2 regions of the Vibrio ziniensis genome follow, and region 1 is predicted to be linked to the other one. Evidence: riboswitches for the same ligand, from Rfam matches in the RefSeq annotation. Region 1 holds a riboswitch; the other holds the start of a gene.

Evidence for each region. Region 1 has a riboswitch for lysine ahead of G5S32_RS09020 (Na+/H+ antiporter NhaC family protein). Riboswitches for the same ligand answer to the same signal wherever they lie in the genome.
Region 2: linked by a shared signal. The riboswitch ahead of lysC (lysine-sensitive aspartokinase 3) and the one ahead of G5S32_RS09020 (Na+/H+ antiporter NhaC family protein) in region 1 are both predicted to bind lysine.

The regions. Positions count from the first base shown of each region.
Region 1 covers NZ_CP049331.1:1,970,085-1,986,305, reverse strand. The annotation lists gene G5S32_RS09070 (DUF1365 domain-containing protein) at 1-371, shown strand, start outside; gene G5S32_RS09065 (SAM-dependent methyltransferase) at 365-1,606, shown strand; gene G5S32_RS09060 (DUF2878 domain-containing protein) at 1,609-2,154, shown strand; gene G5S32_RS09055 (chalcone isomerase family protein) at 2,129-2,659, shown strand; gene G5S32_RS09050 (DUF3833 domain-containing protein) at 2,656-3,189, shown strand; gene purB (adenylosuccinate lyase) at 3,245-4,615, opposite strand; gene hflD (high frequency lysogenization protein HflD) at 4,766-5,383, opposite strand; gene mnmA (tRNA 2-thiouridine(34) synthase MnmA) at 5,409-6,533, opposite strand; gene G5S32_RS09030 (inosine/guanosine kinase) at 6,819-8,123, shown strand; gene G5S32_RS09025 (H-NS family histone-like protein) at 8,217-8,627, opposite strand; lysine riboswitch at 9,026-9,208, shown strand; gene G5S32_RS09020 (Na+/H+ antiporter NhaC family protein) at 9,324-10,925, shown strand; His leader region at 11,113-11,249, shown strand; gene hisG (ATP phosphoribosyltransferase) at 11,303-12,199, shown strand; gene hisD (histidinol dehydrogenase) at 12,205-13,503, shown strand; gene hisC (histidinol-phosphate transaminase) at 13,509-14,549, shown strand; gene hisB (bifunctional histidinol-phosphatase/imidazoleglycerol-phosphate dehydratase HisB) at 14,563-15,636, shown strand; gene hisH (imidazole glycerol phosphate synthase subunit HisH) at 15,636-16,221, shown strand, end outside.
Region 2 covers NZ_CP049331.1:2,815,748-2,831,968, forward strand. The annotation lists gene csrD (RNase E specificity factor CsrD) at 1-1,136, opposite strand, end outside; gene G5S32_RS13015 (single-stranded DNA-binding protein) at 1,274-1,798, opposite strand; gene G5S32_RS13020 (LuxR C-terminal-related transcriptional regulator) at 2,090-2,737, shown strand; gene galU (UTP--glucose-1-phosphate uridylyltransferase GalU) at 2,908-3,777, shown strand; gene uvrA (excinuclease ABC subunit UvrA) at 3,927-6,749, shown strand; gene G5S32_RS13035 (PglL family O-oligosaccharyltransferase) at 6,825-8,582, shown strand; gene G5S32_RS13040 (pyridoxal-phosphate-dependent aminotransferase family protein) at 8,713-9,834, opposite strand; lysine riboswitch at 10,052-10,229, shown strand; gene lysC (lysine-sensitive aspartokinase 3) at 10,346-11,704, shown strand; gene metH (methionine synthase) at 11,851-15,531, opposite strand; gene G5S32_RS13055 (cation:proton antiporter) at 15,728-16,221, shown strand, end outside.

The sequences.
Region 1 (16,221 bases):
TTCCCGCAGATACAGGAGATGATGGAAAAAACTGGCAGCATGACAAAGCATTTCATGTGTCGCCGTTCAACCCAATAGATCAGCAATATCATTGGAAATTGAAACCGTTAAATGAGTCGTTAATGGTGCATTTAGAGTGTCATCGGGAAGGAAAAGCGTTCGATGCTACCTTGGCGATGAAGGCTAAAGATTTTTCAACCCAGCGCTTACTTTTGTTGTTAGTTCAAACGCCAATCATGGCGGTAAAAGTGACATTAGGAATTTATTGGCACGCACTAAAACTGTGGGTCAAGGGTGTACCAATTTACGACCATCCGAACACATTCAATAAGAAAGAGAACAATCGTAGTAAGGAGAATACGCAATGCTAAATGTGACTTCCATGGATATGCCAATCAGCTTATCTGCGTGGCAGAAAAGTGCTCGTAACGTTGCATTTAAATGTTTGCAGTACTTGGATGTTGGTAGTTTAACGATTGTGGAGTCTTTTACCGAACAGACCTCAAATCAGCAAAACTTTGGTCATAAAAAACAAGACGAGCCACATGGGGTTATTTGGGTTAAACATCCAGATTTTTATGCTCGCCTATTGAAAGGTGGCAGCATTGCAGCGGCAGAAGCGTATATGGACGGCTGGTGGGATAGCCCTAACTTAACGGCATTAATGGAGTTGATGGCAAGAAACATGACTGCGTTGGACAGAATTGAAAAACGCAGCAGTTGGTTGACTCAATGGGCGTATAAATTGGGACACTGGTTTAATCGAAACTCTATCGATCAAGCCAAAGAAAACATCGAAGCGCATTACGATCTGGGCAACGAGCTGTATAAAACCTTTCTTGATAAAAGAATGCTCTATTCAAGTGCTTTATACACCTCGCCAAATGACTCTCTAGAGCAAGCTCAGCTCAATAAAATGGATCGTCTCTGTCAGCAGTTAGAACTCCAACCAACTGACCACGTGATAGAAATTGGCACGGGTTGGGGGGCGATGGCGATATACATGGCACAAACCTATGGTTGTAAGGTTACTACTACCACCATATCTGAAGAACAATTCAGTTATGCGAAAGAGCAAATAGAACGAGCTGGATTAGGTGACCGTGTCACCTTGCTAAAAAAAGACTATCGTTTGTTGGAAGGGCAGTACGACAAATTGGTGTCAATTGAGATGATTGAAGCGGTTGGGAAACAATATCTCAAGTCATACATCAAAAAGTGTCAGTCACTTTTGAAGCCGAAAGGACTGATGGCAATACAGGCGATAACTATCGCAGACCAACGTTATGATTATTACAGCAATAACGTTGATTTTATTCAGAAATACATCTTTCCGGGCGGCTTCTTACCATCGGTGACGGTTCTCACTCAAACGGCTACACAGTACAGTGATTTTATAACCAGAGATGTGTTCGACATGGGTTTGGATTATGCCCAGACGTTAAAAGATTGGCGATTGCGCTTTGAACAGTCTTTAGAGCAAGTATCACTCTTGGGGTATGACGAACGTTTTATTCGTATGTGGCGTTATTACTTCTGCTATTGCGAGGGCGGCTTTAATGCACGATCTATAAGCACAATCCACATGACGCTTCAACGAGGCTAATTTTGAACCGCCTATTTGTCGTTTCACTCTGGTTCCAGCTCATCTGGTTTCTGGCGGTGCTAGGACAAGAGAGCTGGCAGTGGCTGACTTTGGGGTTCGGTGTGGTCACGTTGTGTTACGCGGCATATAGCAGGCAAGAGGACATAGGCAAAATTCTTCTGCTGGGGATTGGAGGAGTCGCACTCGACTCGTTTAACAGCGCAGTAGGGTTGCTAGTGTTCAAAAGCGCCCACGTCCCCTTATGGCTAGCGGTGCTTTGGTTTGTATTCGTCTGGTATGCAAGAGAGTGGGTGCCTAAATTAGCGCAATACCCGAAAGTTTGGGTCATGTTTTTGGTTGGCTTAGGTGGAGCACTAAGCTATTGGGCTGGATATCGATTTTCAGCTGTTGAATTTTCATTACCTCTGGCTGGGGCTTTGTTGTTTATTGCCCTGCAATGGTGTGGTGTAACTTGGTTAATCATGAGGATGTTTACTAATGATTACTCAACTTCGAACAATGCTTCTGACGTCAGCACTCCTGATGCAAACAGTACTCGTCAGCGCTAGCGCAAACTCGGCGGGTCTTTCAAAAGAGGTGATGGGTCAGTGGCAACAATGGCCAATTGTCGGGCAGGCGACCTTATCATGGTTGTGGCTCGATATTTACTCTTCTCAGCTTCGTTCGCCCAATGGTGTGTATCAGCAGGTCGGGGATATTTCTCCTCATCCAGTCGCGCTTGAAATTCGGTATATGAGAGACATCAGTAACAAACAATTAATAGAAGCGACTGAAGAACAGTGGCAAAAACAAGGTTATAGCCAAGGTGAAATTGATGTCTGGATTCCGACACTCAACACAATATTCCCCAGTGTAAAAACAGGAGAGAAGTTGGTTTACGTCACTGATGGAAGTGCAGGAGAGTTTACCTACATTGCCCAAAATGGAGAGCAACAAGTGGTGGGTACAATTTCAGATGAGTCGCTCAACGATGCATTTTTGGCGATTTGGCTGTCGCCTAAGACGGAATATCAGCATTTGAGAGAGCAATTGTTAGGGATGAACAGACCATGAAACCGATCAGAATGTTTTTCTATACGGTACTGTTGGCTACATTGGTTGGTTGCAGTGCCGAGCTTGCGGATTATAAGCAAAATGAGCCTAATTTTGACTTGTTTGGTTACTTCAACGGTACAACCAAAGCTTGGGGTATGGTGCAAGATTACACCGATAAACAGACTCGGCGTTTTGAAGTCGACATAGAGGGAAAGGTGCTGGGTAATACGCTAACACTGACGGAAGATTTTATCTTTGCCGATGGTGAACAGAGCCAACGAGTGTGGGCTATTCAACGCTCTTCAAACGGTTTTTATATTGGACGTGCCGATGATGTGATTGGTGATGCTGTAGGGCAGGAAGTGGGCAACGCACTTCAGTGGCAGTATGACTTTTTGTTAAAAACAGACGATGGTGAAGTTGAAGTCACTTTTGATGATTGGCTATACAGACACGATGAGACTCGGGTTTTTAACATCACCAAGATTAAAAAATTTGGTATTGAAGTGGGGCAGGTAACGCTGTTCTTCGAAAGAGTCAATAAATAAACGCATGGCAAATTAAAAGGGAGGCAGAGCCTCCCTTAATTATTCTAATAACAGCTTATAGCTTATCAGTTAGCTCGATTGCTTGACCGATGTAGCTTGCTGGCGTCATTTCTTTCAAACGCGCTTTTTCTTCTTCAGGCAGTTCTAGACCATCGATAAAGTTGCGCATTGCTTCGCCATCTACACGCTTACCACGAGTCAGCTCTTTTAGCTTCTCATATGGTTTCTCGATACCGTAGCGACGCATAACGGTTTGTACTGGCTCAGCGAGAACTTCCCAGTTCTTATCGAGTTCAGCCAATAGCGCTTCGCGGTTAACTTCTAGCTTGCTGATACCTTTCAAAGTAGAGGTGTAAGCAATAATTGCATAACCTACGCCCACACCCAAGTTGCGCAGTACTGTTGAGTCAGTAAGGTCACGTTGCCAGCGAGAAATAGGCAGCTTTTGTGCAAGGTGAGTAAATACAGCGTTCGCTAGACCCAAGTTACCTTCTGAGTTTTCGAAGTCGATTGGGTTAACTTTGTGCGGCATGGTTGAAGAACCAATTTCGCCTGCAATCGTTCTTTGCTTGAAGTGACCCAGAGCGATATAGCCCCAAACGTCACGGTCAAAGTCGATAAGGATTGTGTTGAAACGCGCCACAGCATCAAATAGCTCAGCGATGTAATCGTGAGGTTCGATTTGAGTTGTGTATGGGTTCCAAGTTACGCCAAGAGATTCAGTGATGAACTCTTCGCTGAATTTGTGCCAATCAAGTGTTGGGTATGCAGAAAGGTGAGCGTTGTAGTTACCAACTGCTCCGTTGATTTTCGCAAGAATTTCAACGTTCGCGATCTGCTTGTACTGACGTTCCATACGGTATGCAACGTTCGCCATCTCTTTACCCATAGTTGACGGAGACGCGGGTTGACCATGTGTACGAGACAGAAGAGGGATGTCACGATATTCAACCGCTAGACCACGAATTGCATCAATAATGTTACGGATTTCAGGAAGAATAACCGTATCACGTGCTTCTTTAAGCATCAGAGCGTGAGAAGTGTTGTTGATGTCTTCAGAAGTACATGCAAAGTGAATGAACTCATTAACTGCGTGAAGCTCAGGAACGCCAGCTACTTTTTCTTTTAGGAAATACTCAACCGCTTTTACATCGTGGTTAGTTGTGCGTTCGATATCTTTGATACGTTGTGCATCCGCTTCGCTGAAGTTTTCTGCAACGCTATCAAGGAATTTGTTTGCTTCTTCACTGAATGCAGGAACTTCTGCAATCTCAGCTGTTGCTGCAAGCTTCTGTAACCAGCGGATTTCAACGATAGTACGGTATTTAAGTAAGCCAAATTCACTAAAAATACTGCGTAATGCAATAGTTTTACTGCCGTAACGGCCGTCTACTGGTGAAACAGCAGTCAATGCTGACAGTTCCATGATGTTCTCCTGAATTGGTTTCTAAATTTCGTGTGCTTTATACCAGTATCATTGGCAATTGTCACGAATATTGCGCAAACGTTTGCGCAAGGTTTGTTCTACTCGAAAATGTGGAGCAAAAAAATTAGCTCGCATTGTGCGAGCTAACGATTACATTCTGGCCAGTAGAATCTTGGCTTGATCCACCATTTTTTTACGTCCGAAAACAAGGTGGAGACGTCGACCGCCTACTTGGCGCCAAAGAACTGCGCAACGAATACCAGATAATAGTAGCGCACGTACTTTTTGTTGGTTAGATGTTTGCTGCAATACCGTTGGGGTGCCTGCTACTTGGATGCGAGGGCCAATAGGGCTAATCACATCTAGGTACACACTCGCCAAGTTACTGATCATCTGTTCATCAAGCAAATCAAAATGTTCTACTTGACGTTCAATCATTTGGATACGATCGCCAAGTTGAGACATGGCATCTCTGCGGTTAGTAAGCTTACGCTCTAGAGCTAACAAGCTAATAATATAGCGAGTGATAGCACTGCCTGTTGGCGTGCTATCAATACCATTAACGAGACATTCAAGGCCAACTTTCAAATCAGCTTCGTTACCAAATACACTAATAGTGTTACTTGGATTGGTCGACAAAATAGCTCGCAGTGAAGTTTCAAACGCGTCTGAATCACAGTAACCGTCTTTCGCTACTTTTTGCACTAAAGCGACAGCTTGGCAAATTCCTGCAAATGCGATCGTTCGGTCATAAATTGTGTTAGCCACGTAAATACTCCTTTGGTCACAGACCCTAACAAATACGTTGTTCAATAATGCCGCCACCTAGACATACTTCGCCTTGGTAGAAAACAGCAGACTGTCCTGGGGTAACGGCTACTTGTGGGTCATCAAACATTACCTTGATGTTGTTGTCATCAACAGGGATAACAGTACAAGGGATGTCAGTTTGACGGTAACGTGTCTTCACTGAGCAACGGAACGCCTCTTTAACCGGAGTACGATCTACCCAGTGTAGTTGCGATGCCATCAAGCCATAAGACTTCAATAACGGATGGTCTGCACCTTGCACTGCGATAAGCACGTTACGTTTGAGATCTTTCTCTGCTACGTACCATGGGTCTTCATTACCACCGCCGCCTTTTTGACCACCAATATGTAAGCCTTTACGTTGACCTAATGTGTGGTACATAAGGCCTTGATGTTCACCAATAACGTTTCCTTCAGGAGTTTCGATTTTACCCGGTTGAGCAGGTAAATAGCGAGATAAGAAGTCTGTAAATTTGCGCTCACCGATAAAACAGATACCAGTTGAATCTTTTTTCTTCGCTGTGATTAAACCTTGTTCTTCCGCAATACGTCGAACTTCTGGCTTTTCCAGTTCCCCAACAGGGAATAAGCTTCGTGCAACTTGCTCGTGGCTCAGAGTATATAAGAAGTAGCTCTGGTCTTTGTTGTTGTCCTTACCGCGTAGCATTTGTGGCTTTTCACCGTCTTCTGTAAAGGTGCGACGAACGTAGTGGCCCATAGCAATGTAGTCTGCATCTAACACTTCATCTGCAAACTCTAAAAATGCTTTGAACTTAATTTCTTTGTTACAAAGGATATCTGGGTTCGGAGTGCGGCCCGCTTTGTATTCTTCTAGGAAATATTCGAACACATTGTCCCAGTATTCCGCAGCGAAATTAATAGTGTGTAAATGGATACCAAGTTTGTCACAGACAGCTTGAGCATCAGCAAGATCTTCTGCTGCTGTACAATATTCTTCGTTATCATCTTCTTCCCAGTTCTTCATGAAAAGGCCTTCTACCTGGTAGCCTTGCTGTTGAAGAAGATATGCTGAAACGGAAGAATCAACGCCACCTGACATGCCTACAATGACTTTCTTTTGGCTGTTTGCGTTGCGGTTATCTGACATGACTTAATACCACTTGATTGACTTGGACGCAGATTCTAACAGAAAGACTTTTTTGAGGACAGATCCGAGACTGCAATCACACTTCTAAATTGGTGCAATTAAACAGCAATCTCGGTTTATTGATACGCTAAATGGAAATGTAATCGTTATCTACTATCGTTGTAAAAAAGAGTTGTGTAAAAAACTTTTAAACGAAAACGTTTGCTATCTTTAGTTGAGTTGCTGCCTTATTACACGCAAGGTAAAATTCCGGCTCTTTTCTTCTCACGCACCTATTTAAACGTTATGAAATTTCCTGGCCAACGTAAGTCAAAGCATTACTTTCCAGTCAATGCACGTGATCCATTAGTTATCCAAGCGCAAGATAATAAGAAGTTATCGCGCACACACATTATTGGTATTGATCAGACACTGGTTGATATTGAAGCAAGAGTGGATTCTGAACTTATTGAACGTTTTGGATTAAGCAAAGGACATTCATTAGTCATAGATGACCAAACTGCTGAAGCTTTGTATAACGAGCTAAAGCAAAACGGACTGATCAAAAATGAATTTGCTGGCGGAACCATAGGAAATACATTGCACAATTATTCTGTGCTAGCAGATGATCGTTCTACGCTTCTCGGTGTAATGAGCCAAGATATTAAAATTGGCAGCTACGGTTATCGCTATTTATGTAATACATCTAGTCGTGTGGATTTAAATTATCTGCAAGGTGTTGATGGTGCGATTGGGCGTTGCTTTGCATTAATTACAGAAGACGGAGAACGAACTTTTGCAATTAGTGAAGGTCAAATGAATAAACTTCACCCAGACAGTATTCCTGAGAAAATATTTAAGAATGCCTCTGCTTTGGTGATTACTGCATATTTAGTTCGCTGTAAAGATGGTGATCCGATGCCACAAGCCACAATGCGCGCAATAGAATATGCAAAGAAATATGACGTGCCAGTGGTATTAACACTAGGAACGAAATTCGTTATTCAAGATGATCCTCTATATTGGCAGCAATTCTTACGAGATCATGTTTCAGTTGTTGCAATGAATGAAGACGAAGCGGAAGCATTAACCAAAGAAACTGATCCTTTAATGGCATCAGATAAAGCGTTAGATTGGGTTGATTTAGTTTTATGTACTGCAGGTCCTGTTGGTTTATATATGGCTGGTTATACCGAAGAAGAAAGTAAAAGAGAGACTTCTTTACCATTATTACCGGGTTCAATACCTGAGTTTAATCGCTTTGAATTTAGTAGACCTGCAACCAAAAATAGCTGCGAAAATCCGACTCGAGTTTATTCTCATATATCTCCATATATGGGGGGGCCAGAGAAAATTACGAATACCAATGGGGCAGGCGATGCTGCTTTATCAGCACTGCTTCATGATATGGCAGCAAATAAATACCACAAAGGTAATGTGCCAAACTCAAGTAAACATCAGCATAATTTCTTAACATATTCATCTTTCTCACAAGTTTGTAAATATGCAAACCGTGTAAGTTACGAAGTGCTAGCTCAGCATTCTCCACGTTTATCTCGTGGTCTTCCTGAGCGTGAAGATAGTTTAGAAGAAGCATACTGGGAAAGATAAATCAATTCATAATTGCAATGAACTTTTGATTAGACTGAATAACGTTAATAAAAAAGGCTCCTTATTCGGAGCCTTTTTCAGAAAACTAGAAAATTAAATTTCGAATTGTTCTAGAGGTTTGCCTTCATCTAAAGCTTTTTGAATTGCTGAAGGTGTGCGGCCTTGGCCTGTCCATGTTTTTTCAACGCCATTGTCCATGTATTTATATTTCGCTGGACGAGGTGCGCGTTTACCCTTCGCTTTTGATTTAGATTTAGTTTCACCTGCTAGTGCCGACATTAATGCTTCAATATCGATACCTTCGCTAGCAATTTGTTCAGCAATTGCTGCTAATTTTGCTTCTTGTTCAGCTTGAGCTGCTTGCTCTTGTTCTTCAGATTCTCTGCGCTCTTCTACAACGATCGTTAATTTATCAAGCGCTTCTTCAAGTTGCTCTAAAGTTAGATCGCGTGAAAATGCACGTAGACTACGAATATTTAATAGAGTTTTAGTGATTTCCGACATTTCTTAATCCTGTTTAATTAAATAATTAACGAGCCAATACTAAACTGACTTATTTATTCTGACAATATGATTAACGTAATAATAGTGTAAATAATAAAAAAATCATCCCATTTTATAGAGTTTTAGTTTTTCTGATAAACTAAAACTCTATAAAGCGAGAAAGCATATTAGATTTAAATCGTCAGGTTACTTGAATGAACGTAATCAATTATTGTTGTAAAGAATAGTCCCTTTATACATGTTTATTATGAAATTACATTCACGCTGTATTCAATTTCAGATGTAACGAAAATCAAATTCAATGTTGCATTGATGAATTTGTTAAGTACAATAAGCGCCACCTAAAGCGGAGTGTGTTTAATAATTACACAATTTAGATTGTGTAAGAAATTTCTTATCTCCGACGTAGAGGAGCGATATTGAATAGTATCCAGTATTGGGGTGATGCCAATGAATACTGGAGAAAGGCCATATCGCCGAAGTTAGTGAGTCCATCAAGCTGCTAGCTGGGGTTGTCATCGAATAGGGGCAACACTGCCATAGTCTATATTGTTGTTAAACTATGGAGCGCTACTGTAGGGTTGGGTGGAGTGTTCACTTCCCTTTCGCTTAGTTCAACATTAATCGCATTGATTTTTTCGATGTGATTTGTCTGCAGTAGATCTCTAACCGAAATATTACTGGTTTTTGAAGATCATGAATTTATTAGATTTTGCATCGTCTCCTTTGTCGCTAATCCCAGCATTAGTGGCGTTGAGCCTCGCTATTATTACTCGCCGCGTACTGGTTTCTTTAGGTATGGGTATCGCACTTGGCGCTTTATTGCTTGCTGATTATTCAGTGGGTGATGCGATTGGTTATATCGGCACGAAAGTTAAAAACGTCTTCATTGAAGATGGCGGTCTGAATACTTGGAACATGAGTATAGTTGGCTTCTTATTGCTGTTGGGTATGATGACTGCGTTATTGACGCTTTCTGGTGGTACTCGAGCATTTGCAGAATGGGCTCAGGTTCGCGTAAAAAGCAAGCGTGGTTCTAAGCTATTGGCTGCATTCTTAGGTGTTTTCATTTTTGTTGATGACTACTTCAACAGCTTAGCGGTTGGCTCAATTTCTCGCCCTGTTACTGACCGTTTTTACGTCTCACGCGCTAAACTAGCTTATATCCTAGATTCAACAGCGGCACCTATGTGCGTTGTTATGCCAGCTTCCAGCTGGGGTGCATACATTATGACCATCATTGGTGGCATTCTAGTATCACACGGTATCACTGAGTATTCTGCGCTTGGTGCTTACCTTCGTTTGGTTCCTATGAACTTCTATGCGGTATTTGCGCTATTAATGGTGTTCGCCGTTGTTTGGTTCCAAATGGATATCGGTCAGATGCGCCAACACGAAATCAATGCTTCTCAGGGCCAAGGTTTCGATGATGATATGTCTGAGAATGACGAACAAGCGCGTGATTTAAACGATGAACTTGACATTCGTGAAAGCGAAAAGGGTAAGGTGTCAGACCTTATTTACCCTATCGTTTTACTTATCATTGCAACCATCGGTTCCATGCTTTACACAGGCGGACAAGCACTGGTAGCCGATGGCAAGTCGTTCAATGTACTTGGTGCGTTTGAAAATACCGATGTTGGTACGTCACTGATTTACGGTGGTTTAGTGGGTTTAGCTGTTGCGATGTTTACCGTAGTTAAGCAAGGTATCGCGATCACTGAAATTGCACGTACGCTTTGGATCGGCGCTAAGTCGATGTTTGGTGCGATCTTAATCCTTGTTTTTGCATGGACGATTGGTTCAGTTATCGGTGACATGAAAACGGGCGCGTACCTTTCATCTCTAGCTCAAGGCAATATTGACCCACACTGGCTGCCAGTTATTTTGTTCCTACTGTCAGGCATTATGGCGTTCTCAACAGGTACGTCATGGGGTACGTTCGGTATCATGTTACCAATTGCAGGCGATATGGCTGGCGCAACGGAAATCGCTTTAATGCTGCCAATGTTAAGTGCGGTATTAGCGGGTTCAGTATTTGGTGACCACTGTTCACCAATTTCAGATACAACGATTTTGTCTTCGACAGGTGCTCGTTGTAATCACATTGACCACGTTTCTACTCAGCTTCCATATGCGTTAGCTGTTGCGGGTGTATCTTGTGTTGGTTTCGTTGTTCTTGGTATGACTCTATCTGTGCTAGCTTCTCTAGCAGCTTCTACGGCAGCATTCATTGCAGTGTGCTTTGTTTTCAGCACACTGGCGAAATCAAAGATGGTGAGCTGTAAAGCTGCTTAGTATTTGAAAATGTAGAATATTGAAGGAGGCTAAGGCCTCCTTTTTTGTGGTTGAAAGACGGTAGCTAGAAAAAGATTACAAAAAGTGAAATTTTTTGTTGAAAAATGAGACGAGCTTAGATAGTGTTGAAAGCAATCCAGTGAACACATTCGGTGTAATTAAGTATGCGTAATTTTGTAATGAACATTCATCATCACCATCATCCCTAAGAGTCTTTCGGGAGATGTACGCATACCCGGGAGACAGGAAACTCCCGGTGGTTAAATCAAAGTATTTTTAAGATTTTAGACCCTTGGGAGACCAATCTCCCAAGGGTTTTTTACTATCTAGCTTAATTAAAACTTAAAGATTTCAATATTTTACGAAGGAAGAATGTAATGCAAACACAACGCCTAAGAATTGCTGTCCAGAAGAAAGGTCGTTTAAGTGAAGAATGCCAAGACTTACTGAAAAAGTGTGGTGTTAAGTTTAACGTGATGGGTGAACGCTTAGTGGTTCATTCACTAAATATGCCAATTGACCTGCTTCTTGTTCGTGATGACGATATCCCGGGTTTGATCATGGATGGCGTGGTTGATTTAGGTTTTGTGGGTGAGAACGTTTTAGAAGAAACTCGCTATGACCGCATTGCTCTAAACCAGCCAAGCGATTTTATTGACCTTCGTCGTATGGATTTTGGTGGCTGTCGTCTTTCTATCGCCATTGATAAAGATGTGGAATACAACGGTCCACAGGATCTTAAAGGCAAACGTATTGCAACCACTTATCCTCAACTTCTTAAAGCGTACATGGCTGAGCGTGGTATTGACTTCAGCACTTGTATGCTCACTGGTTCGGTGGAAGTTGCTCCTCGCGCAGGCCTTGCAGATGCGATTGCAGATTTAGTTTCAACAGGCGCTACACTTGAAGCAAACGGCTTGAAAGAAGTGGAAGTGATTTTTCAATCGAAAGCGAAACTGATTCAACGCACAGGTGAATTTGCACCAGATAAAGCAGCTTTGATTGACCGCCTATTAACTCGTATGAATGGCGTGCAACAAGCGAAAGAATCGAAATACATCATGCTGCACGCGCCAGTAGAGAAGTTGCCTCAAATTACAGCGCTATTGCCAGGCGCGGAAGACCCAACCGTATTACCACTTTCTGCAGATAAAACCCGCGTAGCGGTACACCTAGTCAGTGCTGAAAATTTGTTCTGGGAAACAATGGAAAAGTTAAAAGCTCTTGGTGCAAGTTCTATTCTTGTATTACCAATTGAAAAGATGATGGAGTAACCCTGATGAGAACGATCGTTTGGCAATCGCTGAGTGAAACTCAGCAAGATTCTGTTCTGGAACGTCCAGCTATCGCTGAAGGTGCAAACATCACAGCAGCAGTGGCAGAGGTTATTGCAAAGGTTCGCGCGGAAGGTGACTCTGCTCTGTTAGAGCTGACTGAAAAATTTGATAAATATAAGCCAGAATCGATTCGTGTATCTGCGGAAGAGATCGACGCTGCTTGTGAGCGTCTTGATGATGAAATGAAGCAAGCGTTAGAAGTGGCTTATAACAATATTACCAAGTTCCATAAGGCTCAAAAGCCGGCACCAATTAAAGTTGAAACCATGCCGGGTGTGGTGTGTGAGCAAGTGACCCGCGCAATCAATAAAGTGGGTTTGTACATTCCTGGCGGCAGCGCACCATTACCATCTACCGTGTTGATGCTAGGCGTGCCAGCACAAATTGCAGGCTGTCGTAAAGTAGTATTGTGTTCTCCACCGCCAATCGCCGATGAAATTCTTTATGTGGCTAAGCTTTGCAAAATCGATGAAGTTTACAATGTTGGTGGTGGTCAGGCGATTGCTGCAATGGCTTATGGTACCGAAAGCGTTACTAAAGTGGACAAAATTTTTGGTCCTGGCAATGCGTATGTAACCGAAGCAAAACGTCAAGTGAGCAAAGATTTCCGTGGTGCCGCAATTGATATGCCAGCGGGTCCATCAGAAGTGTTAGTGATTGCAGACGACACTGCGGACGCAGATTTTATTGCAGCAGACTTACTAAGCCAAGCTGAACACGGACCTGATTCTCAGGTAGTGCTAGTGACACCATCTCCTGTGGTTGCCGATAAAGTAGCGGATGCTGTTCAGAAACAACTGAAGTCACTATCGCGTGCAGATACTGCACAAAAAGCGCTCGCTTCAAGCTTAATCATTATTGCAGAGTCATTGACCCAAGCAGTTTCAATTTCTAACTATTACGGTCCTGAACACTTAATTGTTCAAACTAAGAATCCTCGTGAGCTTGTTCCATTGTTAGATAACGCAGGTTCTATCTTCTTGGGCGACTGGTCTCCAGAATCGGTGGGTGACTATGCATCGGGTACTAACCACGTGCTACCGACATACGGTTACACTCGCACATACTCTAGCTTAGGTTTGGCGGATTTCAGCAAGCGTATGACAGTTCAAGAGCTAAGCGCAGATGGTCTGAAAACACTGGCTCCAACTGTAGTAAAAATGGCGGAAGCGGAAGGTCTAGACGCACACAAACGTGCCGTTACAATTCGAATAGAAAAGCTTGGTAAAGAAAAGGCGTAATCATCATGGAAAAACTCGCTCGTAAACAAATTCAGGAATTAACGCCTTATCTTTCTGCTCGCCGTATTGGTGGAAGTGGTGATGTTTGGCTAAACGCTAATGAATCCCCATTCAACAACGAGTACAAAACGAATTTTGCTCGCTTAAACCGTTATAGCGAATGTCAGCCACCCATGCTAATCAACGCTTATGCGTCATACGCAGGTGTGAAGCCAGAGCAAGTACTAACTTCTCGTGGTGCCGATGAGGGTATTGAATTATTAGTGCGTGCTTTCTGTGAACCAAATAAAGATGCCATTTTATTTTGTCCACCGACTTATGGTATGTACGCTATTAGTGCTGAAACTTTTGGGGTTGAACGTAAAAAAGTGCCGTTGACTGCTGAGTGGCAGTTAGATTTAGCTAACATCGAAGCGAATTTAGAAAATGTTAAGTTAGTATTTGTTTGTAGCCCAAATAACCCAACCGGCAATTTGGTTAAGCGCGAAGACATTGTTTCTTTGTTAGAGATGACAAAAGACCGCGCGATTGTCGTGATGGATGAAGCGTATATCGATTTCTGCCCAGAAGCATCTACGGTTGATTTGTTGGCGCAATATCCAAACTTGGCGATTCTACGCACGCTATCAAAAGCGTTTGCTCTTGCAGGTCTACGTTGTGGTTTTACTCTTGCAAATGAAGAGTTGATCAATGTGCTGTTAAAAGTCATCGCACCATACCCAGTACCAGTGCCAGTGGCGGAAATTGCTACTCAAGCATTGTCTGAAGCAGGACTTGCTCGTGCAAAATACCAAGTGCTGGATCTAAACGCTAATCGAGCGTATATGCAAGTTGGTCTATCTATGATTAGTGGCGTGCAGGTGTTTGAAGGGTGGGGTAACTACTTGTTAGTTAAGTTCCCAGACGGCGATGCTTTGTTCAAAGCAGCATGGGATTCAGGCATTATTTTACGTAACTCACCGATTGAAGATTGTGTGCGTATTAGCGTAGGCAATAGAGAAGAGTGCGAAAAGACCGTCGCGTTTATTCGTAACTACTACCAATAGAAAGGATTCTACAATGAGCACCCAACAGAAAATTCTCTTTATCGACCGTGATGGCACCTTGATTGTTGAGCCACCGGTGGATTTTCAGGTTGACCGTTTAGACAAACTTAAACTGGAACCTTTTGTTATCCCAAGTTTGTTGACTCTGCAAGACGCGGGTTATCGTTTGGTGATGGTGACTAACCAAGATGGTTTAGGCACAAGTAGCTATCCGCAAGAAGACTTCGATGCACCACACAACATGATGATGGATATCTTTTCCTCTCAAGGTGTGAAGTTTGATGATGTGCTGATTTGTCCACACTTTGAAAAAGACAACTGCTCTTGTCGTAAGCCGAAATTGGGTATGGTGAAAGAGTACCTTCAAGGTGGCAAAGTTGACTTTAAATCATCTGTTGTGATTGGTGACCGTCTTACAGATCTACAGTTAGCAGAGAACATGGCTATTCGTGGTATTCAGTACAATCCTGAAACGATGAACTGGCCACAAATCGTCAAAGACTTAACAGTAAAATCTCGCACTGCAAAAGTGGTTCGCAAAACTAAAGAAACTGACATTCAGGTTGCAGTTAATCTTGATGAGACTGGCGGTAACGAAATCGAAACCGGTTTAGGTTTCTTCGACCACATGCTTGATCAAATCGCCACTCACGGTGGTTTCCAATTAAAGCTTAAAGTGGATGGTGACCTACACATCGATGATCACCACACGGTTGAAGATACCGCTTTGGCACTTGGTCAGGCGATTAAAGAAGCCTTAGGTGACAAGCGTGGTATCGGTCGTTTTGGTTTTACTCTGCCGATGGACGAATGTTTGGCGCAATGTGCATTAGACCTGTCAGGTCGCCCTTATTTGAAATTCGACGCTGAGTTCAGCCGTCCAGAAGTAGGTGATTTATCCACTGAGATGGTTTACCACTTCTTCCGTTCTTTGACTGACACACTCGCTTGCACTCTGCACTTGTCTTCTACTGGCGAGAATGACCACCACATCATTGAAAGCTTATTTAAGGCGTTTGGTCGTACACTGCGTCAAGCTATTCAAGTACAAGGAAATGAGTTGCCAAGCAGCAAAGGGGTTCTCTAATGGCGAATGAACAAAAAGTTGTCATTATCGATACGGGGTGTGCCAACGTTTCTTCGGTGAAATTCGCCATTGAACGTTTGGGCTACCCAGTGACGATTTCAAAAGACCCAGCAGTCGTTCTTGCCGCAGATAAGTTGTTCTTACCGGGTGTAGGAACAGCCAGCGAAGCGATGAAGAACCTTGAAGAGCGTAACCTTATTGAGTTGGTGGCAAAGGTAGATAAACCGCTACTCGGGATCTGTTTAGGTATGCAGTTACTCGGTAAATTGTCTGAAGAGAAAGGACAGAAAGCGGATGATATCGTTGAATGTCTGGGCTTGGTCGAAGGTGAAGTTCGTTTAATGCAAACCGGTGATTTGCCATTGCCTCACATGGGCTGGAATACCGTTTCGGCTAAAGCTGGCAACCCTCTTTTCAAAGATATTGAAGAGGGGGAGTACTTCTATTTCGTACACAGCTTTGCAATGCCTGTGGGTGACTACACCATCGCAGAATGTGACTACGGAAATCCATTTAGCGCAGCGATTCAAAATGGCAACTATTACGGTGTTCAGTTCCACCCAGAGCGTTCATCAAAAGCCGGTT
Region 2 (16,221 bases), 850 kb from region 1:
CTTTGCAGCTGAGCACCCTTTAACGCCGTTTCTGTTTCATCAATAATGCGACCTCTACGCTCACCTTCTTTGTACATACTGACACCAATATGGAACCAGTTTTCGCGATCCAATGGCTTTGGTGGCGTTAGACGTTCGATAAATTTCAGACATTGGGCTGCAACATGAGCCACGTCTTTGGCAGTCTGATGCGGCATGAACAGAGCAAAAACAGAATCGTAGTAGCGGGATAGAATCACATCTGGATAGCGGGAAATTACGTTCGATATGCACTGACCAACTTCAATCACAAAGTCGTCAACCACTCGTTTTTCATTTTCTTCTTTTGCTAAGTCGAAATCATCAATACTCAGCATCAGAACGCCACCTTGTGCCCCGCTTTCTTGAAGAACGGATTCCAACTTACTATCAAAAAGAACTCTATTGGCCGCACCCGTTAATTGATCTAAGAATGTTTGAGTACGAATAAAGGTATCAAAACGGCTACGTTCTTGACGCGCATCTTGCAGTTCTTCAATCAGAACATCTAACGCCTCACTCGCGGTATATGGCCACTCTCTATGATCGCCCTTCGCATATTGCTCGACTCGGCCAGCCAAAATCATTCGGCCTCGCTCTTCTAGCAATTCAGAACCCATCAGTTGAGAGCGCAACCACTTAACACTTTGAACAAGGCAGAAAACGATAAACAACACGGCCAGAGTAATGGACCACATGGCTCCGATTGAGTAACTGAAACCGACATAGGGAGGTACAACTTTAAAGTGTACAGAATAGCCTTGAATACGTTGCAGTGGGAAATCAGCTTGATAAAGCCGCGCAGGATCGATTTTTGATGAAGTATCTTTGAAGCGATAGATGATACCGGCCTGAGATGACAACTCCATCTCGACAATATTACTTGCTTGCAGCATCTTAGGCATCCAGCGCTGCATAGAATACGCCGCATCCGGATCTTCCATCTCTTTATCCACAACCTCTACTATGCCCTGCATGTAGTGGTTGAGATATTCTTGGCCTAATCGCTGAAAAGATAAGGTTCCGCCAATAAACAAAATAAACATCGCACTGGTGACAATTAAAGTCACAAATACAACTAATCGTGTACTGAGTTTGAGAGTTGGCGTGTAGCGCATAAAAATTGAATTCCCTTTCAATTTATCGATGGATAGCAATATCGATCGAAGGAGGCTGCTCGCAAAAATTATGTAAACAGTGCGCTAAGTATATAAAAAAAGCCACAAAATTTGCGGCTTTTTTGAAATCAGGACAATTAAAACGGGATGTCGTCGTCAAAATCCATTGGCGGCTCATTGTATTGAGGCTGAGGAGCCTGCTGAGCTGCTGGCTGATAAGCAGGTTGGCTTTGTCTAGCAGGCTGTTGAGGTTGTCCCCAACCACCTTGTTGCTGAGGTTGGCTTTGACCCATACCACCGCCCTGTTGTTGGCGGCCACCAAGCATTTGCATAATGCCGTTGTAACCTTGCACAACAACTTCTGTAGAGTAACGCTCCTGGCCGCTTTGGTCTGTCCACTTACGGGTTTGTAACTGACCTTCAATGTAGACTTGAGAACCTTTGCGTAAGTACTCACCTGCTACTTCAGCAAGTTTTCCATACAGAGCTACTCGGTGCCACTCTGTTTTCTCGCGCTGTTCGCCTGTTGCTTTATCACGCCATGTTTCTGACGTTGCAATGGTGATGTTTGCAACAGCACCGCCACTTGGCATATAGCGAACTTCAGGATCTCCACCTAAGTTGCCAACCAAAATTACTTTATTCACGCCACGGCTTGCCATGTTTCGCTCCGTCTTTCAATCGTAGAATTTTTGAAAAATTTTCAAATAGTCAGTTAGGATAACACGCTTTTTCTTGAGCTGAAATGTTCGGTCGTATTGTTATCAAAAACTCAATTGATATTCATTTTTGACCACACATTTTTCGGGATAGCTCTTCCATTTAACAACTGATAAGAAACACATTTACTTAATCAATTGAAATCCCACGCAAACCTCGTATTTCAATTCGCTCTACCTTTTAATTTTAGGCATTGTTGACACATTTCACCGCATCCTATTAAGGAATAATCTATGCCAAAACTCAACTACGCCAGAATCATATATTTGCTCTGCATGGACAAGTCATGTATCCCCTTTCAACTCGAACTGGCCTTAGAACAATTAGCGTTACCCATACCGCAAATCCATCCAGATCAATTATTGAAAAACTACCAAACCGATAAACACAAAATTTTACTGATCAACTATCAGGAACACTTTCTAATACGGCAAAGCCTTAAGGCATTAAAAATTACCAGTCCACATTTTGAAACAATTTTGTATAACGTCGATAAGAGACTGCACACCGAAGAGCTGCTTACCTTTGGCAACTTAAAAGGCTTGTTCTATCAACATGACTCACCAGAGAGCCTGAGTGAAGGATTAGGTGAAATAATCAATGGTAAAAATTGGCTTCCTCGTCATATATCAAGCCAACTGCTTCACTATTACCGCTACCATTTTCAAGCTCACATAACACAAGCCACGGTTGACTTAACGGCGAGGGAAATTCAGATATTGCGTTGCTTGCAAACTGGTGCATCGAACATGCAGATGGCTGAGAATCTCTTTATCAGCGAATTCACAGTAAAGTCGCACTTGTATCAAATATTCAAAAAAATCGCGGTAAAAAATAGAGTTCAAGCCATCTCTTGGGCCAATCAAAATCTGCTCTCATAAATGCGCTTTTCAGCACATTTTCATTGAGATGACAAAGAATGTGCTGAATCTCACGAAAATATCATGCTAAAGTCTGTAGTAAGTCTATGTTTAGACATGGCAAACCCGTTCAAGACAATAAACAACTTTCAAGACTATAAACTAAACAAACCGTTTAACAGGGCGCAAAAATGATTAAAAAATGCCTATTCCCGGCAGCTGGCTACGGTACTCGCTTTTTACCAGCAACTAAATCTATGCCAAAAGAGATGATGCCAGTGGTTAACAAACCATTGATCGAATACGGTGTAGAAGAGGCGATTAAAGCAGGAATGAATGGAATGTGCATCGTGACTGGTCGTGGTAAGCACTCGATCATGGATCACTTTGACATGAACTTTGAGCTAGAACATCAAATTCAAGGCACTAACAAAGAAGATCTGCTGATTGATATCCGAGATATCATTGAAACAGCGAATTTCACTTTTATCCGCCAACGCGAAATGAAAGGCTTAGGTCACGCGATTTTAACGGGGCGTGAGTTAGTGGGTGATGAGCCATTCGCTGTGGTACTTGCCGATGACCTGTGCGTCAATGAAGACAAAGGTGTACTGGAGCAGATGGTTGCCCTTTACAACCAGTTCCGTTGTTCAATCGTTGCAGTACAAGAAGTGCCAGCGGAAGAGACACACAAATACGGTGTGATCGCTGGTGAGATGATCAAAGACGATCTTTTCCGCGTTGATGACATGGTCGAAAAACCTGAACCTGGTACAGCACCAAGTAATCTAGCGATTATTGGCCGCTACATCCTGACTCCGGATATTTTTGAGTTAATTGAACAAACTGAACCTGGTAAAGGTGGCGAAATCCAAATTACCGATGCATTGCTAAAACAAGCAAAATCAGGTTGTGTGCTGGCTTACAAATTTAAAGGTAAGCGTTTTGACTGCGGTAGTGTTGAAGGCTATATCGAAGCAACAAACTACTGTTATGAGCATCTGTACAAGAAAAACGAACAGCAAGTTTCATTAGCGAAGCACTCAACTCGTAAGAGCTAAGTTCAATAACTATGAATCTGTATATGAGCCGCCTGATAGCGGCTCTTTTTATTTACTGTTTTTATATCCAGTATTTGTTGCACATTTCTCACGCTATGTAATACTTGCTCGACTTAGCCTTTAACGAAGCCAAAGACAGAGCAAATCAAATGGACAAAATCGAAGTACGTGGTGCTCGTACCCATAACCTGAAAAATATCAATCTCACGATTCCTCGTGACAAACTGATTGTCATTACCGGCCTATCTGGTTCAGGGAAATCGTCTTTAGCCTTTGATACCTTATACGCAGAAGGTCAGAGACGTTATGTTGAATCTCTCTCTGCCTATGCTCGCCAGTTCTTGTCTTTGATGGAAAAGCCAGATGTTGACCACATCGAAGGTCTATCACCAGCCATCTCTATCGAGCAGAAGTCAACTTCTCATAACCCACGCTCAACAGTCGGTACGATTACTGAAATCTACGATTATCTGCGTTTGCTGTTTGCTCGTGTCGGCGAGCCTCGCTGCCCTGAGCATAAAACGCCACTGGCTGCGCAAACCATCAGCCAAATGGTCGATAAAGTTTTAGAACTTCCTGAAGGTTCGAAGCTGATGTTGCTGGCTCCAATAGTCAAAGAGCGTAAAGGCGAACACGTTAAGACATTGGAAAACTTGGCCGCTCAAGGCTTTATTCGTGCTCGTATTGACGGTGACATCTGTGATTTGTCCGATCCACCGACTCTAGAGTTGCATAAGAAACACACCATTGAAGTGGTGGTTGACCGCTTCAAAGTGCGCGCTGATTTACAACAACGTTTGGCTGAATCGTTTGAAACAGCACTGGAACTTTCTGGTGGTAACGTTGTGGTTGCGCCTATGGATGAAGAAGGTGATGAGCAAATCTTCTCGGCCAACTTTGCTTGTCCGCACTGCGGTTACAGTATGCGAGAACTTGAACCACGTTTATTCTCATTCAATAACCCAGCTGGCGCTTGCCAGACCTGTGATGGTCTTGGCGTTCAACAATATTTTGACCCAAGCCGAGTCATTCAAGATGAAAAGCTGAGCTTGGCGGAAGGCGCTATTCGCGGCTGGGATCAAAAGAACTACTACTATTTCCAAATGCTCAGCTCTTTAGCTGCTCATTACGATTTTGACCTACATACCCCTTTCAACAAGCTAGGTAAAAAACTCCAAGAGATCATCCTGCACGGTTCGGGTCGCACTGAAATTGAATTTAACTACATCAATGACCGTGGTGATATCCGCGTCAAACGTCACCCGTTTGAAGGTATTTTGAATAACCTTGAGCGCCGCTATCGCGATACTGAATCCAATTCGGTACGTGAAGAACTGGTAAAATACATTTCAAATAAACCATGTAGCCATTGTGAAGGTACACGCTTACGCTTAGAAGCTCGCAACGTATTCGTTAATGACACCGCGCTACCACAAGTTGTAGAGCTCAGCATCGCTGAAGCGCTTGAGTTCTTCCAGTCTTTGAAGCTCGAAGGTCAACGAGCACAGATTGCAGAAAAGATCATGAAAGAGGTTAATGACCGTCTGCAATTTTTGGTCAACGTAGGTCTGAACTATCTGAATTTATCACGCAGCGCTGAAACGCTCTCAGGTGGCGAAGCTCAGCGAATTCGCTTAGCAAGTCAAATCGGCGCAGGCTTAGTCGGTGTGATGTATGTTCTTGATGAACCGTCAATTGGTCTCCACCAACGCGACAACGAACGTTTGCTTAAAACGCTCGAACATCTGCGCGATTTGGGTAATACCGTGTTAGTCGTAGAGCATGATGAAGATGCAATTCGTCTGGCTGACCATGTGATTGATATCGGTCCAGGCGCGGGGGTGCACGGCGGCAGCGTTGTGGCTGAAGGTAATGTCACCGATATCATCAACAACCCCAACTCTCTTACAGGACAGTACCTAAGTGGTGTGAAGAAGATTGAGGTCCCAAAACAGAGAACAGCAAAAGATGACAAGAAAACGGTTGAACTGATCGGTGCGACGGGTAACAACCTGAAAAATGTCGATTTATCTATTCCTGTGGGTCTTTTTACTTGTGTCACCGGTGTTTCAGGATCGGGTAAATCGACGCTGATCAACGATACTTTCTTTAACATCGCGCACATCGCTTTAAATGGTGCAACTACGTCAACACCTGCGCCCTACAAATCGATTAAGGGCCTAGAACATTTCGATAAAGTGATTGATATTGACCAAAGTCCAATTGGTCGAACACCGCGTTCAAACCCTGCAACCTATACTGGAATATTTACTCCGATCCGCGAACTCTTTTCGGGAACACAAGAGTCTCGCTCACGCGGCTACAAACCAGGACGCTTTAGTTTTAACGTGCGTGGGGGGCGCTGTGAAGCGTGTCAGGGCGATGGCGTAATCAAAGTTGAAATGCACTTCTTGCCGGATGTATACGTTCCTTGTGATGTATGTAAAGGAAAGCGCTACAACCGCGAAACCTTAGAAGTTCGTTACAAAGGCAAAACCATTGATGAAGTGCTCGATATGACCATCGAAGATGCCCATACGTTTTTTGAACCAGTTCCTGTTATCGCACGTAAACTGCAAACCTTAATGGACGTTGGTTTGTCATATATCCGTCTGGGTCAGTCTGCAACAACCTTGTCAGGTGGTGAGGCGCAACGGGTAAAACTATCTCGAGAACTTTCTAAACGTGACACGGGCAAAACGCTTTATATTTTGGATGAACCGACCACAGGTCTACACTTCCACGATATTCAGCAGTTACTGAATGTGCTGCATCGCCTGCGTGATCACGGCAATACCGTTGTGGTGATAGAACACAACCTTGATGTGATTAAAACTGCCGACTGGATAGTTGACCTAGGTCCAGAAGGTGGCCAAGGCGGAGGAGACATCATTGCTGAAGGTACACCTGAAGAGGTAGCGAAAAGTAAAGTCTCCCATACTGCGCGTTTCTTAAAACCTATGTTGAAATAAAAAAAAACGATAATATTGGCAAGCTAGCGACCAGTGTTGGTGTCCGCTGGTTTGCTGATATTATAGGATTAGATTATGGCAACCTTGCTGCTAAATGGCACACAACTCGAGCCACACGCCCCAAGAGTCCCTTTAAACAAACCGTTTCTTTTTTCCATTGCAGCTTTGTATCTTGTTGCGATGCATATATTTATGCCTAACTCTGGCGGTGAAGGTCTTCTACTGCCCTCTAACGCCACCAGCTGGCTATTCCTCGGCCTCTCGATTGCTCTAGGTCTGTATCAAATCGCTTCTCATCAATACATCCGATACTCGAAATTGACTATCGGTTTGTGGATGTGCTGTGTATTGATGACCATACCCATATTCTTTAGTAACGCCAGTTTCGAAAACTCAGCCGAACGACTTATCGGTTTGTGGGCAGGATTTACTTTATTTCTGGTACTTCAACAGTTTTATTTTAGTAATAAGAGTAAACAAAAATTACTGTGGTTTGTTGTCTGCGCCGTCGTCATTGAAGCCATTATCGGTAGTTTTCAATATATCAATATCAGCACTAATGGTCTCTTTTACTCAGCAAGCATCCCTTATGGCATTTTCCAGCACACTGAGACCATGGCAAGTTTCCTTGCTACGGGCGTGGTTCTATCTGGCTACTTATTAGCTCGTCAGCCTAAAATCTATAGTAAAAAACTTCGAGAAGTAGGATTGCTCTACTTTACGCCTGTCATTACCCTACCTTTGATTGTCTTATTAGATTCAGAGATTGGTTGGATAACCTCCGCGATAGCGATTTTAACACTGCTTCCTTATCTCTACCGATTCTCCCCTCGCCAGCGTTTTTTTAATTGGATAATGGCTTGTTCAATAGGGTTAGTAATTGGCTTAGCTGCACTATTTCTACAGAATGAAAATGCCGAGCATTCCTATGCTGAAAAGCAAGTTGCGCCCAATCGAACTCTGTTTTCGCAATCGATAGACATGTTGATTGAAAAACCATTTACGGGTTATGGGTTCGGTCACTTCGAGTCTCAATATATTCTATATACTGCTAGACAACATCAGCTCAATAACAGCTACCCTTCTGGCATACCTTCTACTCAGCATCCCAACAATGAAATCTTATTTTGGGGAGTCGAAGGCGGAGGACTGCCAGTACTAGGACAACTACTGGCGATTATATTCGTATTGGCCAGAATCTATTCAGCGAAAGAAAAGACCAGACTGGTGATGTTTGCACTGCTCCTTCCAATTGCAATGCAAGGGCAATTTAGCACCCCATTTTATCAATCAAGTATTCATTGGCTGACGTTTATCATTCTGCTGTTTTGGGTAGAACAACGGGTAGCGAAATGTCGTGTGTTTAGGTTTAGTGAATTTACTCGCTCTGTATTACGAGTAACGAGCCTAACTATGCCTGTTGCAATCAGCATTTACATCGCGGGCATACTACATACCAATTACTATCTCACTAAATTTGAAGTATCGAATCCAAAACAACTGGATATTTTGAATAAAATCATCAATCCAGCCTTGGTCAAGGATCGATTAGATTGGGATCTCTACAGCGCCTATTTTGAACAGGGTTTGAGTGAAGAGAAATCAGAGTATTTTCAGCCGTATATCGACTGGTCTTTAAAAACGATTCAAAGTAAACCTAGACCAGAGCTTTACATTAACTTAATCAAAGCATACCAAGTCATGGGAAATTTAAGTCGAGCAGAACAAACAAAGACTGAAGCGACATTTTTGTTCCCTAACTTGGATTTTAGCGATATTCACTATCCTCCCTTTATAGAAAACCAAGAAGATATGGACAGTGATGATGAATAGTAATACCAATTTCACTATTCATCTGTTTAGTCTTAGACAATGAGCACAGAACGCAATGTCTACTTGATTAGCAAATTAATGTGACTGGTATAAAAAGGTGGCACCAGCCACCTTTTTTTCATTGATTTACTTACTGAGTCAGCGATTCTTCTAGTGCTCTTAAACACAAAGCAATGTTTTCAGAACGAGCACCATAGCCCATCACACCAATCCGCCACGCCTTACCAGCAAGAGCGCCCAATCCCGCTCCAATTTCCAGATTGTATTCATTGAGCAGATGACTACGAACTTTCACATCATCAACACCATCGGGAATATACACGGCATTTAATTGAGGTAGACGATACTCTTCTTGCACAACAAATTTAAAGCCGAGTTTTTCTAAACCTAATTTAAGTTTTTCATGCATCGCCTTATGACGTGCCCAAGCATTTTCTAACCCTTCATTTTTCAAAATGAGTAGAGCCTCGTGCAGTGAGTATAAGCTGTTTACTGGCGCAGTATGGTGGTAGCTGCGTTTACTACCTCCACTCCAATAGCCCAACACTAAGCTTTGATCTAAAAACCAACTTTGGATCGGAGCTTTCCGCGCTTGGATCTTCTCGATCGCCTTCGAAGAGAGTGTCAAAGGAGACAGACCCGGTACGCAAGACAAACATTTCTGACTTCCAGAATAAACCGCATCCAATTGCCACTTATCCACCAGCAAAGGTACGCCACCTAGAGAAGTTACCGCATCAACAATTGTCAGCATGTTATTTTGCTTCGCCAAAGCACCCAAAGTCTCTGCGTCGCTAAGAGCACCAGTCGAGGTTTCGGCATGGACAAACGCCAGAATTTTCGCATCCGGATGTTGGCTAATCGCTTGTTCAACTTTACTGACAGAAACAGGAGTTCCCCACTCATCCTCTACCGTAATCGCGATACCACCACAGCGAACCACGTTCTCACGCATACGTTCACCGAAAACACCATTTCGACAAACGATAACCTTATCACCGGGTTCAACTAAGTTTACAAAACACGCTTCCATCCCAGCACTACCAGGAGCGGAAACCGCAATCATGAACTCATTTTCAGTTTGGAAAGCATATTTGAGCAACACTTTCAGCTCGTCCATCATCCCAACAAATAAAGGATCCAAGTGCCCGACTGTTGGGCGGCTTAAAGCCTGCAATACTTGAGGAGAGATATCCGATGGTCCAGGTCCCATCAAAATTCGATGTGGCGGGATGAAGCTTTGTATAGTCATAGGTGCTCCCAATTTTATTAGTAGATAATCGTTCACAGACGAAAATGTAGAGTACGGCAGAATCTAAGCATCGACAATTCGACAGAGGTCTATGCTGCCTGACTCTTTAGACACATTTATTTTCACTTATCACAAATTTACAATTGACATCAGTTTCACAAAACCGTTCAATGAGTGAGCTATCTGTACTCTAACAAGCTGCAATCTACAGCGAGAGTATGGCAGAAGAGGAGCACTGCCCAGGCAGATGTTTTGTGGAGCCTCAACTCCAAAACAAAACATTCAGGGGGAGTAGTGCCGAGATGAGTCTAAGTTGTGGCTTTGGCTTATCGGTTGTAAGGGTTGAATCCCTTCAACTGTCATCAGTGCTATGCTGATGAAGAGCTTCTGAGGAATTTTATACAACCTGCCTGTTGTTACACCTCTTTTTTGCTCTAAGAAACTCTCTTCAAAACATTGGAAGTTGGATTACCAACCCTTTTTTATTTCTAGGAAGTCCGGGAGAAATGTAGTGAGCGCATTCAATGTCGCCAAGTTTGGTGGAACAAGTGTTGCAAATTTTGAAGCAATGAGCCGTTGCTCTGCAATTATTGAAAATAATCCACAAACACGATTAGTCGTCAGCAGCGCATGCTCTGGCGTAACGAACTTACTTGTTGAGCTTGCTAATGGTGTTCAAGATGCTGAGCAAAGACTTAACATTATGAAGCAATTGGCTGATATCCATGATGCGATTATCGACCAATTAGCAGACCCAACCAAAGTAGAAAAAGAAGTACATTCGATGCTTGATAGCATCGCAAGCGCTGCCGAAGCTGCCTCTTTCCAATCAAGTAAGAAATTAACCGATCATCTTGTTGCTTGCGGCGAGTTGATGTCGACCTATATTCTTACTCAATTAATGCGTGAGCGCGGCGTAAATACGATTCGTTTCGATATTCGCGAAGTATTAAGAACGGACAATAACTACGGTCGCGCAGAGCCACAAGTTGAAGAAATCGCTAAACTGGCACAAGAGAAGCTTGCTCCACTTTGTGCTGAATACGTGGTTGTTACTCAAGGTTTCATCGGCTCTGATGAACAAGGCAATACCACAACGCTTGGCCGTGGCGGCAGTGATTACTCTGCAGCTTTGATTGCTGAATCAGTAAAAGCTTCTGGCTTAGAAATTTGGACAGACGTACCTGGGATCTACACAACTGACCCACGCATCGCACCAAAAGCTGCACCAATTCCAGAGATCAGCTTTAGTGAAGCGTCTGAAATGGCAAACTTTGGAGCAAAAATTCTGCACCCTTCAACTCTGGTACCAGCACTGCGCCATGAAATTCCGGTGTTTGTTGGTTCATCTAAAGAGCCAGAAAAAGGTGGTACTTGGATTCGCCAACAAGTGGAGAACTCGCCACAGTTCCGCGCACTGGCTCTACGTTGCAACCAAACTATGGTAACGCTTCGCAGTGCGAAGATGTTCCATGCTTATGGCTTCTTAGCGAAAGTGTTCGAAATCCTAGCAAAATACAAAATCTCAGTTGACCTTATCACGACCTCTGAAATCAGTGTATCACTGACTCTAGATAAGACAGACACTTCAGGTGGAGCACCAGAGCTACCACAAGAAGCAAGAGAAGAACTACAAGAGCTGTGTACGGTAGAAGTGGAACATAACCTATGTCTTGTTGCCTTGATTGGTAACCACATGGAGACAAAAGGTTATGCGAAAGAAGTGTTCAGCACATTAGGCGACTTTAACCTACGTATGATTTGCTACGGAGCAAGTGACCATAACCTTTGCTTCCTTGTTGATGCTCATGAATCTAAAGCGGTAATTCAGAAGCTGCATTTGGATCTGTTCGAGAATCGATACAAGTAGTCTTGCTGGTTCTCCCCCTCAGATGAGGGGGAGCTAGAGGGGGTTGAAGTCCACTGAACTTATTAATTATTGCAATCTTAATTAAGCGCGGTGAAAGCAACCCCACCCAGCCTCCCCTTCGAAAGGGGAGGAGTAAAGGCGTATAGCTAGCCGTTGATGTTAGGACCTAACCATTTTTCAGCTTCAACGCTGTCCCAACCTTTACGCTCGGAATAACTCTGAACCTGATCATCTTGGATCTGTGCTACAGCAAAATAGCGCGAGTCAGGGTGTGAAAAATACCAGCCGGAAACAGATGCGCCCGGCATCATTGCGTAACTGGTTGTCAGTTCCATACCAATCTGTTCTTGTACGCCTAGCAGCTCCCAAATAGCGCCTTTTTCCGTATGTTCAGGACAAGCCGCATAACCCGGAGCTGGACGAATACCCTGATACTTTTCGCGAATCAAATCTTCGTTGCTGAGATTCTCATCTGGCGCATAACCCCAAATCTCAGTACGTACTTTCATATGCAGATATTCAGCAAAGGCTTCTGCCAAACGGTCAGCAACCGCTTGCACCATGATCGCATTGTAATCATCACCTTTGGCTTTGAAGTCATCCGCAAGCGCTCGCTCACCAATACCACCAGTAACAGCAAACATACCTACCCAGTCTTGTTTACCACTATGTTTTGAGGCAACAAAATCAGACAAACAGTAGTTGGCACCTTTTGGCTTCTCAGTCTGCTGACGAAGGTTGTGCAGCACTTTAATCACTTGTTGACGCGACTCATCCGCATACACTTCAATATCATCATCAATGCTCGCTGCTGGGAACAAACCACAGATACCATTCGCCTTCATCAGACCTTGTTGCTCAATACGGTCTAACCAATCATTGGCATCTTTGTACAGCTTGCGAGCTTCTTCCCCGACCAACTCGTGATCGAGAATCGCTGGGAACTTGCCAGACAGTGACCAAGTCATGAAGAATGGCGTCCAGTCGATGTACTGACGTAGCACTGAGACATCAAAATCTTTGAATACATGAATACCCGGTTTAACTGGTGCAGGTGGCGTATAAGTCTGCCAATCAATCGCAGCTTTATTCGCACGAGCTTGTTCCAGCGTTACAGGACGGCTCTTCGGTTTTTTACGAGCATGTTGTTCACGGGTTCTTTCGTAATCCAGATTTAAACGCTCTACGAATTCTGGACGACGCTCATCAGAGAGCAATGCTGAACACACACCAACGGCGCGTGAGGCATTGTTCACATACACTACAGGTTGGTGATAGTTCTGCTCAATCTTCACAGCGGTATGCGCTTTAGAGGTTGTCGCTCCGCCAATCAGCAGTGGCAACTCAAAGCCTTGGCGCTCCATCTCTTTAGCCACGTGCACCATTTCATCCAGAGATGGGGTAATCAGTCCAGACAGACCAATAATGTCCACCTTCTGTTCACGTGCAACTTTTAGAATGGTCTCACACGGCACCATCACGCCAAGGTCGATGATTTCGTAGTTGTTACATTGCAGTACAACGCCAACAATATTCTTACCGATATCGTGAACATCGCCTTTCACTGTCGCCAGTAGAATTTTGCCGTTTGAAGAACCGGACTGCTTCATCGCATTAATGTAAGGCTCTAAATAAGCAACCGCCTGCTTCATTACACGAGCCGATTTCACTACTTGCGGCAGGAACATTTTGCCCTCGCCAAACAGGTCACCCACCACGTTCATGCCGTCCATTAATGGACCTTCGATAACTTCAAGTGGCTTAGACGCCTTAGATCGGGCTTCTTCAGTATCTTCAACGATAAATTCAGTAATACCTTTAACCAGTGCGTGCTCTAAACGCTTTTCAACCGGCCAAGTACGCCACTCAAGTAGAGATGCGTCTTCTTCTTTGCCTACTGCGTTTTCACGGTATTCTTCTGCTATCTCAAGCAGACGCTCTGTTGCACCGTTGTCGCGGTTGAGAATAACGTCTTCAACCGCATTACGCAGTTTCTCTGGAACGTTGTCGTATATCTCAAGCTGGCCAGCATTAACGATACCCATATCCATACCATTCTTGAAACAGTGGTATAGGAACACAGCATGAATCGCTTCACGCACGTAGTTGTTACCGCGGAAAGAGAAAGAAACGTTAGATACACCACCAGAAATCATCGCATGAGGAAGCTCACGTTTAATGTCTGCTACTGCATTGATGAAATCAAGCGCGTAGTTATTGTGTTCATCAATACCCGTTGCAACAGCGAAGATATTCGGGTCGAAAATAATGTCTTCCGCAGGGAAACCTACTTGTTCGACAAGAATATTGTAAGCGCGGCGACAAATTTCAATCTTACGTTCACGAGTGTCAGCCTGACCAACTTCGTCAAACGCCATTACGATAACGGCAGCACCGTAACGACGAATCAGTTTCGCCTGATGAATAAACTTCTCCTCGCCTTCTTTTAGCGAGATAGAGTTTACGATGCCCTTACCTTGAATACATTTCAGACCTGCTTCGATAACTTCCCATTTCGAAGAGTCCACCATGATGGGTACTTTCGAAATTTCAGGCTCTGATGCACACAGCTTGAGGAATCGCTCCATACAAGCCATCGCATCCAGCATACCTTCATCCATGTTGATATCGATGATTTGAGCGCCATTCTCAACTTGTTCGCGGGCAACGTCTAAAGCCTCATCGTACAATTCTTCTTTGATAAGACGTTTGAAGCGAGCAGAGCCAGTCACGTTGGTACGCTCACCAACGTTCACGAATAGAGTATCAGCGGCAATGCTCAATGGTTCTAAACCAGAGAGTCGACATTCAACACTGATCTCAGGAATCTCACGTGGCGTAACACCCTCAACCACTTTAGCCATCGCAGCAATGTGAGCAGGTGTTGTACCACAACAGCCACCAACTAAGTTAAGGAATCCCGCTTGTGCCCATTCACCAATATGCTCAGCCATGTCTTCTGGTGACAGGTCATATTCACCAAATGCGTTCGGCAACCCTGCATTCGGGTGAGCAGAAACATAGCATTCTGAAATGCGAGAAAGCTCTTCGACATATTGACGAAGCTCGTCTGGACCTAAAGCACAGTTCAAGCCAAATGAGATAGGACGAACATGACGTAAAGAGTTATAGAATGCTTCTGTTGTTTGACCAGAAAGAGTACGACCGGATGCATCGGTAATCGTACCGGAGATCATGACAGGTAATTGAATACCAAGCTCTTCGAACACTGCATCAACCGCAAAAGCACACGCTTTCGCGTTCAAGGTATCGAAAATAGTTTCAATCAGAATCAAGTCACTGCCGCCTTTTATTAGCGCACGTGTAGATTCAGAGTAAGCCGTCACTAACTGATCGAATTCGATGTTGCGATAACCAGGGTCGTTAACATCAGGAGAGATAGAACAAGTACGGTTAGTTGGACCTAAAACACCCGCGACATATCGTGGCTTATTCGGCGTTTTTGCTGTCCATTCGTCAGCGACTTCACGAGCAAGCTTGGCTGCTGCAAAGTTAATTTCTTCGCTGAGAGACTGCATATCATAGTCAGCCATCGCAATTGTCGTGGCGTTGAAGGTGTTAGTTTCAAGGATATCTGCACCAGCTTCCAAATAAGCAGCGTGAATACCTCTAATCAATTGAGGCTGAGTCAAAACGAGAAGATCATTGTTTCCTTTTAGATCGCAGTGCCAATCCGAAAAGCGTTCGCCACGATAATCTTCCTCTTGCAACTTGTGCTCTTGGATCATGGTTCCCATGCCACCATCGATCAACATGATACGTTGCTTCAATTGCGCTTCGATCTGGTGTTTTAGATTACTACCCACAGTACAGCCTCATTATTCCTTTTTTGCTTGTTCGACATCCTATCACACATTGATTAGAAATCTAGACGTCTAAAACATCTAATTACGATAAATGCGCACGTTAAAATTTTGATAAATCTATAGGTAAAAAGTGTTTGCTATTTGTTCAGCATCAAAGGACAATTTCGCTCACATTTAGTTACATTTGAAGAAGAAAATGTCGGTCTACTACACTCTGTGCTTTCTATCTGCTGCAGCAATGATGATTGCTTTTTTAAACAGCAAGATAGTGAAAATGCAAACCACGATAGCCATTACAGCTGGTTCTATGGTGCTCTCATTACTTATCCTTATTGCTGGTCAAAATGACTGGTTCCATCTTACTCAAATAGCAACAGAAACAGTCACCAGCATCAACTTTGAAAACTTTTTGTTAAAAGGTATTTTAGGTTTCCTTTTATTTGCAGGTGGCCTCGGTATCAAACTTCCCCACTTAAAAGATCAAAAATGGGAGATTACGGTACTTGCACTCGGCGCAACGCTGTTTTCAACCTTCTTCATTGGTTTCGGCTTATATGGATTCTGTTATTTCACAGGCATCCATCTCGATCTTGTCTACTGCTTACTATTTGGCGCTCTGATTTCTCCAACCGACCCGATAGCAGTATTAGCGATTGTTAAAAAGATGAATGCGCCTAAACGTATTTCTAC